Roseibium sp. Sym1: one gene and its partners. The protein of the gene in region 3 interacts with the protein of the main gene of each other region in a pairwise test. Links are inferred from orthologs where the notes say so. Each region holds a gene or a part of one and is shown on either strand. Other genes may lie near its edges. The genes, in order: O6760_RS23330, O6760_RS07075 and O6760_RS09370.

The links.
Region 1: the proteins of O6760_RS09370 (region 3) and O6760_RS23330 interact in binary tests that used the Escherichia coli proteins (3 or more experiments, as listed by UniProt). The link is inferred for Roseibium sp. Sym1 from one-to-one orthologs.
Region 2: the proteins of O6760_RS09370 (region 3) and O6760_RS07075 interact in binary tests that used the Escherichia coli proteins (3 or more experiments, as listed by UniProt). The link is inferred for Roseibium sp. Sym1 from one-to-one orthologs.

Annotation. Positions count from the first base shown.
Region 1 is NZ_CP114786.1:5,003,642-5,006,794, forward strand. The notes cover bases 49-3,048. They hold O6760_RS23330 (two-component system sensor histidine kinase NtrB), read left to right. Parts: upstream 49-972; coding sequence 973-2,124; downstream 2,125-3,048. Other genes in these bases: dusB (tRNA dihydrouridine synthase DusB), read left to right, coding at 49-976; ntrC (nitrogen regulation protein NR(I)), read left to right, coding at 2,127-3,048. Outside these bases: more of dusB, read left to right, coding at 1-48; more of ntrC, read left to right, coding at 3,049-3,153.
Region 2 is NZ_CP114786.1:1,571,094-1,574,650, forward strand. What follows is about bases 26-3,429. They hold O6760_RS07075 ([protein-PII] uridylyltransferase), read right to left. Parts: upstream 3,061-3,429; coding sequence 226-3,060; downstream 26-225. Other genes in these bases: murJ (murein biosynthesis integral membrane protein MurJ), read right to left, coding at 26-193. Outside these bases: more of murJ, read right to left, coding at 1-25.
Region 3 is NZ_CP114786.1:2,051,668-2,054,780, forward strand. What follows is about bases 151-3,110. They hold O6760_RS09370 (P-II family nitrogen regulator), read left to right. Parts: upstream 151-1,441; coding sequence 1,442-1,780; downstream 1,781-3,110. Other genes in these bases: O6760_RS09360 (substrate-binding periplasmic protein), read left to right, coding at 151-406; O6760_RS09365 (DUF924 family protein), read left to right, coding at 449-1,000; O6760_RS09375 (ammonium transporter), read left to right, coding at 1,801-3,110. In the rest of the region: more of O6760_RS09360, read left to right, coding at 1-150; more of O6760_RS09375, read left to right, coding at 3,111-3,113. UniProt on the Escherichia coli protein: Involved in the regulation of nitrogen metabolism. Regulates the activity of its targets by protein-protein interaction in response to the nitrogen status of the cell.

The DNA of each region.
Region 1 (3,153 bases), 3.0 Mb from region 3 along the record:
ATTGTCCAACAAGGCCGTTCTCGCTCCGATGTCCGGGGTGTCCGATTTGCCGTTCCGCAGGCTGGCCGCGCGCCATGGCGCGGGCATGGTCGTCAGCGAGATGGTGGCCAGCGAATCCTTCGTGCGCGGTGACGCGGAAACCCAGATGCGCGCGGAAGCGCAGGACGAGGGGCTGCACGTGGTGCAGCTTGCCGGCCGCGAGGCGCACTGGATGGGCGAGGCTGCGAAGGTTATTGCTGGTCTCGGCGCCGACATCATCGACATCAACATGGGCTGTCCGGCAAAGAAGGTCACCTCCGGCTATTCCGGATCCGCCCTGATGCGTGACCTGGATCACGCGCTGACACTGATCGAGGCAACGGTTGCGGCGGTCGACATACCCGTCACGCTGAAAATGCGGCTGGGTTGGGACGAGGGATCGATCAACGCTCCGGAGCTCGCGCGCCGTGCCGAATCCGCGGGTGTTCAACTGATTACGGTGCATGGACGGACGCGCTGCCAGTTCTACAAGGGCAGGGCGGACTGGCGCGCAATCGCTGCCGTCAAGCAGGCAGTGTCCTTGCCGCTGATCGCCAACGGTGACTGCAAAGGCGTTGAAGACGCAGTTCGCATGCTTGAGCAGTCCGGTGCCGATGGGGTCATGATCGGTCGTGGCGCCTATGGCCGGCCCTGGTTGCCTGGACATGTCGGACATTACCTGGCCACCGGGGAACGGTTGCGGGCGCCCGCCGGCTCCGACCTGGCAGAGCTGGTCGTGAGCCATTACGAGGCCCTCCTCAGCCTATACGGTGAGGCCCCCGGTCTTCGCATCGCCAGAAAGCATCTCGGCTGGTATCTCGACGCCAATCCGGTGCAACCCGATGGTGGCATCCCGATTGCCATCCGAAAAACCCTGATGACCTCCAATCGGCCCGCCGAAGTGATCCGGCTGGCGAACGAGTGGTTCTCGATATCGAACGAACGGACAGCAGCGTGACGGACACAGCGTCTCCATCCGGCCGGACGGCCGCACTTGCCAGTGACGGGCCGACGATCCTGGATGCCTTGCCGCATCCCGTGCTTCTGGTCGCTCCGGACGGCGTGATCGAATCCGCGAACATGGCGGCCGAGATCTTCATGCGCTCCAGCGTGTCCGTCCTGCGCCGGCACCCGATCAGCGATTTCGTGCCTTTCGGCAGTCCCTTGCTGACCCTGATCGAACAGGTGCGCGAGCGCAGCGCCCCCGTCAACGAATACAAGGTGGACATCGGCTCGCCGAGAATTGGCGCCCCCAAGATGGTCGACATCAACGCGGCTCCGGTGTCCGATCGGCCCGGAGCAGTGGTGCTGATGTTCCAGGAACGCACCATGGCGGAAAAGATCGACCGGCAGCTGACCTCCCGAGGGGCGGCCAGGACGGTCACGGGTCTTGCCGCCATGCTGGCGCATGAAATCAAGAACCCCCTGTCCGGAATTCGCGGTGCGGCCCAGCTGATGGAGCAGTCCGTCCCCAGCGAAGACCGTGCTTTGACCCGCCTGATCATGGACGAAACCGATCGTATCGTGAAGCTGGTCGACCGCATGGAAGTGTTTTCGGACGAGCGCCCGATCGAGCGTGAGCCCGTCAATATCCACGTTGTTCTGGATCATGTGAAACGCCTGGCGGATTCCGGGTTTGCGCGCAACAAACGCATCGTCGAGGTCTATGACCCGTCACTGCCGCCTGTCTATGCCAACAAGGACCAGCTGATTCAGGTGTTCCTGAACCTGATCAAGAATGCCAGCGAGGCGATCGGCGATGATCCCGACGGCGAGATTCGTATTTCGACGGCATTCCGGCCTGGCGTCAGGTTGTCCGTACCCGGAACAGAGGAAAAGGTCAGCCTGCCGCTGGAGTTCTGCGTGCAGGACAACGGTCCGGGGGTGCCGGACGACCTGCTGCCGCATCTCTTCGAGCCTTTCATCACCACCAAGACCAACGGTTCCGGCCTGGGGCTCGCTCTTGTTGCCAAGATCATCGGCGACCATGGCGGCGTCATTGAATGCGACAGCCAGCGCCACAAAACCGTTTTCCGGATCCTGATGCCCGCATTTACGGGCGAGGGCGAGGTCCAGCCTGGCCCGACCAGCAAAGGAACTGATTGACCATGCCAAGCGGCACGATTCTAGTTGCAGATGACGATGCGGCCATCCGCACCGTCCTCAATCAGGCCCTGTCCCGGGCCGGTTATACGGTCCGCCTGACATCGAACGCCTCCACCTTGTGGCGATGGGTGTCGTCAGGCGACGGCGACCTGGTGATTACCGATGTGGTCATGCCGGACGAGAATATTTTCGACGTGCTGCCACGCATGAAGAAGATGCGTCCGGAACTGCCGGTGCTGGTCATGAGTGCCCAGAACACTTTCATGACGGCCATCAAAGCCTCGGAAAAAGGCGCTTACGAGTATCTCCCAAAGCCCTTTGACCTCAAGGAACTGACCAGCATCGTTCAGCGGGCTCTGGAGGAGCCAAAGAAGAAAACCGCCGTTGACCTGGATGACGCCGGCGAGGGCATGCCGCTGGTGGGGCGTTCGCCCGCCATGCAGGAGATCTACCGGGTGCTGGCCCGGCTGATGCAGACAGATCTGACGGTGATGATCAACGGGGAATCGGGGACCGGCAAGGAGCTTGTCGCACGTGCGCTGCATGACTACGGCAAGCGTCGCAACGGTCCCTTCGTTGCCATCAACATGGCGGCCATCCCGCGTGACTTGATCGAGGCGGAACTGTTCGGGCACGAAAAAGGCGCCTTTACCGGCGCGCAGAACCGCAGCTCCGGACGCTTCGAACAGGCGGATGGCGGTACCCTGTTCCTGGACGAGATCGGGGACATGCCGATGGAGGCGCAGACGCGCCTGCTACGGGTCTTGCAGCAGGGTGAATACACCACCGTTGGCGGGCGTACGCCGATCAAGACGGATGTCAGGATCATTGCCGCAACCAACAAGGACCTGCGCCACCTGATCAATCAGGGGCTGTTCCGGGAAGATCTCTATTTCCGGCTCAACGTCGTGCCGATCCGGTTGCCGCCGCTGCGCGAGCGCGTCGAGGACATTCCCGATCTTGTCCGTCACTTCTTTTCGCTCGTGGAAAAGGAAGGCCTGCCGGCCAAACAGATCGATCAGGGGGCCT
Region 2 (3,557 bases), 480 kb from region 3 along the record:
TGAAGGCGGAGTTGAACGCACCTTCGGCGAACAGGCGCCGGAACAGGTTGGGAAGGCGGAAGGCGACCACGAAGGCATCGGCGACCGGACCGGCGCCGACGGCGGCGGCCAGCAGCACATCGCGCACGAAGCCGAGCAGGCGGCTGAGCAGCGTCGCGCCGCCGACCGTCGCGAAATTGCGGACAAGACTCATGCCGGCCGTGCTCCGGAGACCAATGTGTTCATTCACGAAGCCTGTCGCTGGACTTTCCGGGTGACCGGAGCGGCGGGATCGAGCTCCACATTGCCTTCCACCGCCCCGGAAAGGCGTTCACGGATGATCTCCTGACGGCCGATATTGGCAATCTTCTGTCCGGTGAGGTCGGTGACGTAGAAGACGTCGACCACCTTCTCGCCGAAGGTGGAAATATGGGCCGAGCCGATATTGAGATTGAGCGTTGCGATCGACCGGGTGAGGTCGAAAAGCAGGCCCGGCCGATCCAGGCCGGAAATCTCCAGAACCGTGTAGTCGTCCGAAAGGGCGTTGTTGACGAGGACCTCGGTGGCAACCTTGAAAGCCTTCATCCGGCCCTTCATGGCGCTCTTTTTCGAAACGGGCTCAGGCAGCCGCTCGTCACCGCGCAGGGTGGTCTCGATCAGCTGGGCGATGCGCTCGCCGCGCCGCTGTTCATCCGAATCGTCCGGCAGTTCCCGCCCGATGAAGATCGTGTCGAGGGCAAAGCCGTCCGTGGTCGTGTCGATCTGCGCATCGACGATATTGGCGCCGGTCGTGTAGCAGGCACCGGCGATGATCGACAGCAGCCTGGGATGGTCCGGGGCCATGATGGCCAGTTCCGTCACGCCCTCGAACGCGCGCGGGATCACGTGGAACGCCAGCCGCTTGTTGTCGGTGTCGGCTGCGTGCAGCAGCTCGGCATGCGCGAGCAGGCGCTCCGGCTCGGTCCGCAGCCAGTAGGCCGGGTAATGGCGCTTCATGTAGGCCTTGCGGTCCTTGGCCGGCCAATGACCGAGCTTGCCGTTGAGCTCCTCCTTGGCCTGGTCAATGGCCTGCTTGTGCGACATCTTGGTGTGACCGCCGGAAAGATGCGGTTCGGTCGCATAAAAGAGCGTGCGCAGCAGCTGCCCCTTCCAGCCGTTGAACACGCCTGGCCCGACCGCCCGGATATCGGCAACCGTCAGGATCAGCAGCAGTTTCAGCCGCTCCAGCGACTGCACCGTATGGGCAAAATCCGTGATGGTCTTGCGGTCCGCCAGATCGCGCGACTGGGCGATGGTGCTCATGTCGAGGTGATGCTCGATCAGCCAGGCGACGGTTTCGGTTTCCGCCTCGTTCAGGCCGAAACGCGGACAGACCTTGCGCGCGACCTTGGCTCCCGCGATCGAATGGTCCTCCGGACGTCCCTTGGCGATGTCGTGCAGGAACATGGCGACATAGAGCACCTTGCGGTTCTGCAAGGTCAGGATCAGGTCCGTCGCCAGCGGATGGTCGTCGCCGGAATTGCCCCGCTCGATATCCGCCAGGACCCCGATGGAGCGGATCAGGTGCTCGTCGACCGTGTAGTGGTGATACATGTTGAACTGCATCATCGCCACGACCTTGCCGAACTCGGGCACGAAACGGCCGAGGAGACCGGTTTCGTTCATCTTCCGCAGCGCCTTTTCCGGCGTGTGCCTTGATGTCAGGATCGACAGGAACAGCCGGTTCGCCTCCGGATCGGCACGCAGCTCCGCATCCACCAGTTTCAGCGAATGACGCAACAGCCGGGTCAGGTTCGGGTGCATGTTGTAGTCATGCTTGTCGGCGATCTGGAACACCCGCAGCAGGTTTGTCGGGTCGGTCTCGAAGACGGTGTCGGAAACGGCATTGAGCCGGTTGTTCTCGACAACGAAGCCCGACGCGCCTTCCACCGGCTTGGCGGTGTTGGACAAACGGCCGCCGCGCAAGCGCCTCATCATGCCGCTCAGGCCCTTGCCGCGCGGCTCCTTGACATGTTCCTCCTCGAGCGCGGCACAGATGATGCGGGTGAGATCGCCGACATCCTTGGCCACGAGGAAATAGTGCTTCATGAAGCGCTCGACATCTTTCATGCCCGGATGCTGGGTATAGCCGAGGCGGATGGCAATCTCGCGCTGGACATCGAAGGACAGGCGTTCCTCGGGCCGTCCGGTCAGGAAGTGGAGGTGGCAGCGCACCGCCCACAGGAAATCCTCCGACTTCTTGAACCGCGCGTATTCCGACCGGGTCAAAACGCCTTTCTTGACCAGTTCCGACTGGCTGTCGACGCGGTAGTGGTACTTGGTGATCCAGAACAGGGTGTTGAGGTCGCGCAGCCCCCCCTTGCCTTCCTTGATGTTCGGCTCGACCAGGTAGCGGGACGTGCCCTGGCGCTTGTGGCGCTCGTCGCGTTCCAGCAGCTTGGCGGCAATGAACTCGGAGCTGCTGCCCTCGACCACTTCCTTGTCGAAGCGCTGCACCAGGTTTTCGAACAGGGCTTCGTCGCCCCAGATGAAGCGGGCTTCGAGGATCGACGTGCGAATGGTCATGTCGGAGCGGGACAGGCGCAGGCATTCCTCGATGTTGCGCGTCGCGTGGCCAACCTTGAAGCCCAGGTCCCAGAGCATGTAGAGGATGTATTCGACCACCTGCTCGCCCCAGGGGGTCTGCTTGTAGGGCAGCACGAACAGCAGGTCGATGTCGGAGCCCGGCGCGAGCGTGCCCCGGCCATAACCGCCAACCGCGACGACCGACATGCGCTCGGCGGTGGAGGGATTCTTGATCCGGTAGACGTGATGCAGCGCGAAGTCGTAGATCACACGGATCAGTTCATCCTGGATGAAGGACAGGCGGGCGGCGCAGACCACTCCGCGACCGTCGTCATTGAGCCCGGCCTGCGCCTTGCCACGTGCGTCCCTGACGACCTGTTTCAGCTCTGCAAGCACCGCCGACCGGGTCTTCATGCCGGAGCCGTCGCCGTCGTGATCCGCGGTCAGGGCGGTCAGGCGATGTCTCAGGTCGTCGGCGTCGATCAGTCCGGCTAGGTCTTCCTGGGCAAGTTTCATGCTGATTCAGTGTTCCGTTCAAAAGCGCGGGTTTCGGTGAGGTTATATAGAGTTCCCTGTTGAAGGACACGTAAATCCTTCTGAGAGGTGGATGCCGGTGTTTCCGGTCCGGACGTCAAAACGCCTAATTCCTCGCGTCATGCCATGGCCCGACCATGGCATCCCTGCCGTTCCGTTTCCACCGGTGAAAAGCTGGTATTTCGCGAGGTCGCGCCATGGATTGCCGGGTCAGGCCCACCGGTGTCCGGTTTCACGCGGCTCAGTTTCAACAGGTCATTGTTTCATTGTCGATAGTTACGCTTCTCCCGATCCGGGACACGCAGCGCCTTACCACTTGCACCCCTCTCCCCACTCAAGGGGCAGGGCTATCGCGTTTGACAGACGACCTGTCCGCAGTCGCCAGTTTACCTCTCCCGCTGGGAGAGGTCGGACCGAAGGTCCGGGTGAGGGGGCAGACCTCTTCGGTCTTCACAGGCATTTGTTCCCTCACCCCAACC
Region 3 (3,113 bases):
CGATGTCAGGATCGGCGTGCAGGACGGCAGCAATCTACTCGCATACCTCAAGAAACTCGGCTTCGAGGGCTCGGGAACGCTCGTACCGATCACGGATTTTCACCAGGGCATTGAAATGCTCTATCTCGGCCGGGTCGACATGCTGCCCCTGACCGGATTTCTGGCCGAGGCAAGCGCATGCAAGCAGGGATATGACGGCAGCCAGCTGCGGCCGGTCATTTTCGTCGAGGCCCTGGCAAAGCCGCTCTGGGCGGTTTTCAGCAAGGGCACGGATCCCGATCTGGTCGAGGCTTTCCGGGCGGAAATGGCCGCGCTGAAGGACGAGGGGTTCCTGAGCGCCCAGATCCGTGAGCATCAGGCCAATTGGGAAACCCTTGCCTGCGGTGCCCTGACGGCAGGCCACTGACGGCCGTCGAGACTTTACAATTTCCGGATCGGATGACAATTCATGAGTGAGCAGACGATTTCCTCCCTCGACGTGCTTGATTTCTGGTGGCAGGCGGGCTCGTCGAAATGGTTCGCCAAGGACGACAAGTTCGACAAGCGGTGCAAGCAGACATTTCTCGGTGCCATCGAGGCCGCCGCGGCGGGAGATCTGGACGGCTGGAGAGACACTCCGGACGGGTCGCTTGCCCTTGTGCTGTTGCTCGACCAGTTCACGCGCAATGTCTACCGGGGCAGTCCGGACGCGTTCAAGGCGGATGCCAAGGCCGTCGAAGTCGCGGAAGGTGCTCTTGCGAAGGGATATGACAGAGCCTTCCCGAAGGACGGCAGGGGATTTTTCTATTTTCCGTTCGAACATTCGGAAGACATGGCGCACCAGGAACGCGCGGTGGACCTTTTTCGCGTGCTCGGCGACCGGGAGCTCTATCATTACGCCCTGATCCATATGGACGTGATCCGCCGGTTCGGGCGATTTCCGCACCGCAATGCCGTGCTGGGCCGCCAGACCACCGCGGAAGAAGCGGCCTATCTCGAAAGCGGCGGGTTTTCCGCCTGAGCGCCGCACGTGCCTGTCGCGCATAGCTGCCGTGTGGACCCTCGGTCCGGCATGCAGGCGGCGGGGGCATGCCGCATTTTTGAGCGGTTTTCAGCGGCCGTGCAATTTTGCCTAATTTCTAGTCTTAAGTTTGGCTTATGATGCAAAAATAGGCAAAAAAATTGCCTGAAAAGCCATCAGCGGCAATTTTCAGCGAGCTCGACTCAGGGCCTTGTTGCGGTGCGAAACCGCAGAATTCCGCCAATCGTTCCTTTAAATTTCCAAGTTGGCACGGTCCTTGATTAGTAGGGCCCGAAACCGGCCCGGACCCACGGCACGTGGATGAGCCAGAGACCTGAGACGATCCTTCCAGAGGGGAACGCAAACAGGCGCGCCGTCCGGACTGGTAGGCCGAGCTTCTTCGACGGGAAGGGGCGCTAAGCAAGGGGAATGGAACGAGCAATGAAAATAGTGATGGCCATCATCAAGCCGTTCAAGCTCGACGAAGTGCGCGATGCATTGACCAGCATCGGCATCCAGGGGCTGACGGTGACAGAAGTGAAGGGCTATGGCCGCCAGAAGGGGCACACCGAAATCTATCGCGGTACCGAGTATGCCGTCAGCTTCCTGCCGAAGCTGAAGATCGAGGTCGCTGTGGATGCCGCCTCCGTCGACAAGGTCGTCGAAGTGATTTCTGGCGCAGCCAAAACCGGTCAGATCGGAGACGGCAAGATCTTCGTCTACTCGATCGACCAGGTCGTGCGCATTCGTACCGGCGAAGCCGACGCCGAAGCTCTTTGATTTAGGTAAGGAAACGTATCATGAAAAAACTTGTCGCTAAGGGCGCGACGTCGCTGGCCTTGCTGAGCCTCACCGCTCTGCCGGTGCTCGCGCAGGATGCCGAGGCTGCTGCTGCTCCGGCCGTATCTCCTGAAGTCGCCTATATCTTCAACACGCTGCTGTTCCTGATCGGTGGCTTCCTGGTGATGTGGATGGCCGCCGGCTTTGCCATGCTGGAAGCAGGTCTGGTCCGCTCCAAGAACGTGTCGATGCAGTGCCTGAAGAACATCACGCTCTACTCGATCGCGGGTCTCATGTTCTGGATTACCGGTTACAACCTCATGTACACCGGTGTCGACGGCGGCTTCATCGGCTCCTTCGGCCCCTATTCGTTCGATGCCGTTGGCGGCAATGCGCTTGACACCGGCTACTCCACGGCTTCCGACTGGTTCTTCCAGATGGTGTTCTGCGCCACGACAGCCTCGATCGTCTCCGGCACCCTGGCCGAGCGTATCAAGCTGTGGCCGTTCCTGATCTTCACTGTCGTGCTGACCGGTTTCATCTATCCGATCGCGGGTTCCTGGCAGTGGGGTGCCGGCTGGCTCTCCGAAATGGGCTTCTCCGACTTTGCCGGTTCGACACTGGTGCACTCCGTCGGTGGCTGGGCCGCGCTTGCCGGTGCGATCATCCTCGGTGCTCGTAAGGGCAAATACGGCGCAGACGGCTCCGTACACCCGTTCCCGGGCTCTTCCATGCCGCTCGCCACGCTGGGTACCTTCATCCTGTGGCTCGGCTGGTTCGGCTTCAACGGCGCTTCCCAGCTCGCAATGGGTACGATCGGTGATGTCTCCGACGTCTCCCGCATCTTTGCCAACACCAACATGGCTGCTGCTGCCGGTGTCGTTGTCGCGGTCATCCTGACCCAGGTTCTCTACAAGAAGGTCGACGTGACCATGGCCCTGAACGGTGCCCTGGCAGGTCTGGTCTCCATCACCGCCGAGCCGCTGGCTCCGAGTGTCTGGCAGACCGTCTTCATCGGTGCCGTGGGTGGTGCGATCGTGGTCTTCACCGTTCCGCTTCTCGACAAGCTGAAAATCGACGACGTCGTCGGCGCCATCCCGGTCCACCTGCTGGCCGGTATCTGGGGCACCTTCATTGTGCCGCTGTCCAACAGCGACGCGTCCTGGGGCACCCAGATCGTCGGTATCGCTGCCTACGGCGCGTTCACCCTGGTTGCTTCCGCAGTTGTCTGGATGATCCTGAAAGTTGCCATGGGCATCCGGGTCTCCGACGAGGAAGAAGCTCTGGGTCTCGACAAGGTCGAGGTCGGCGTCGAAGCCTACCCGGAATTCGG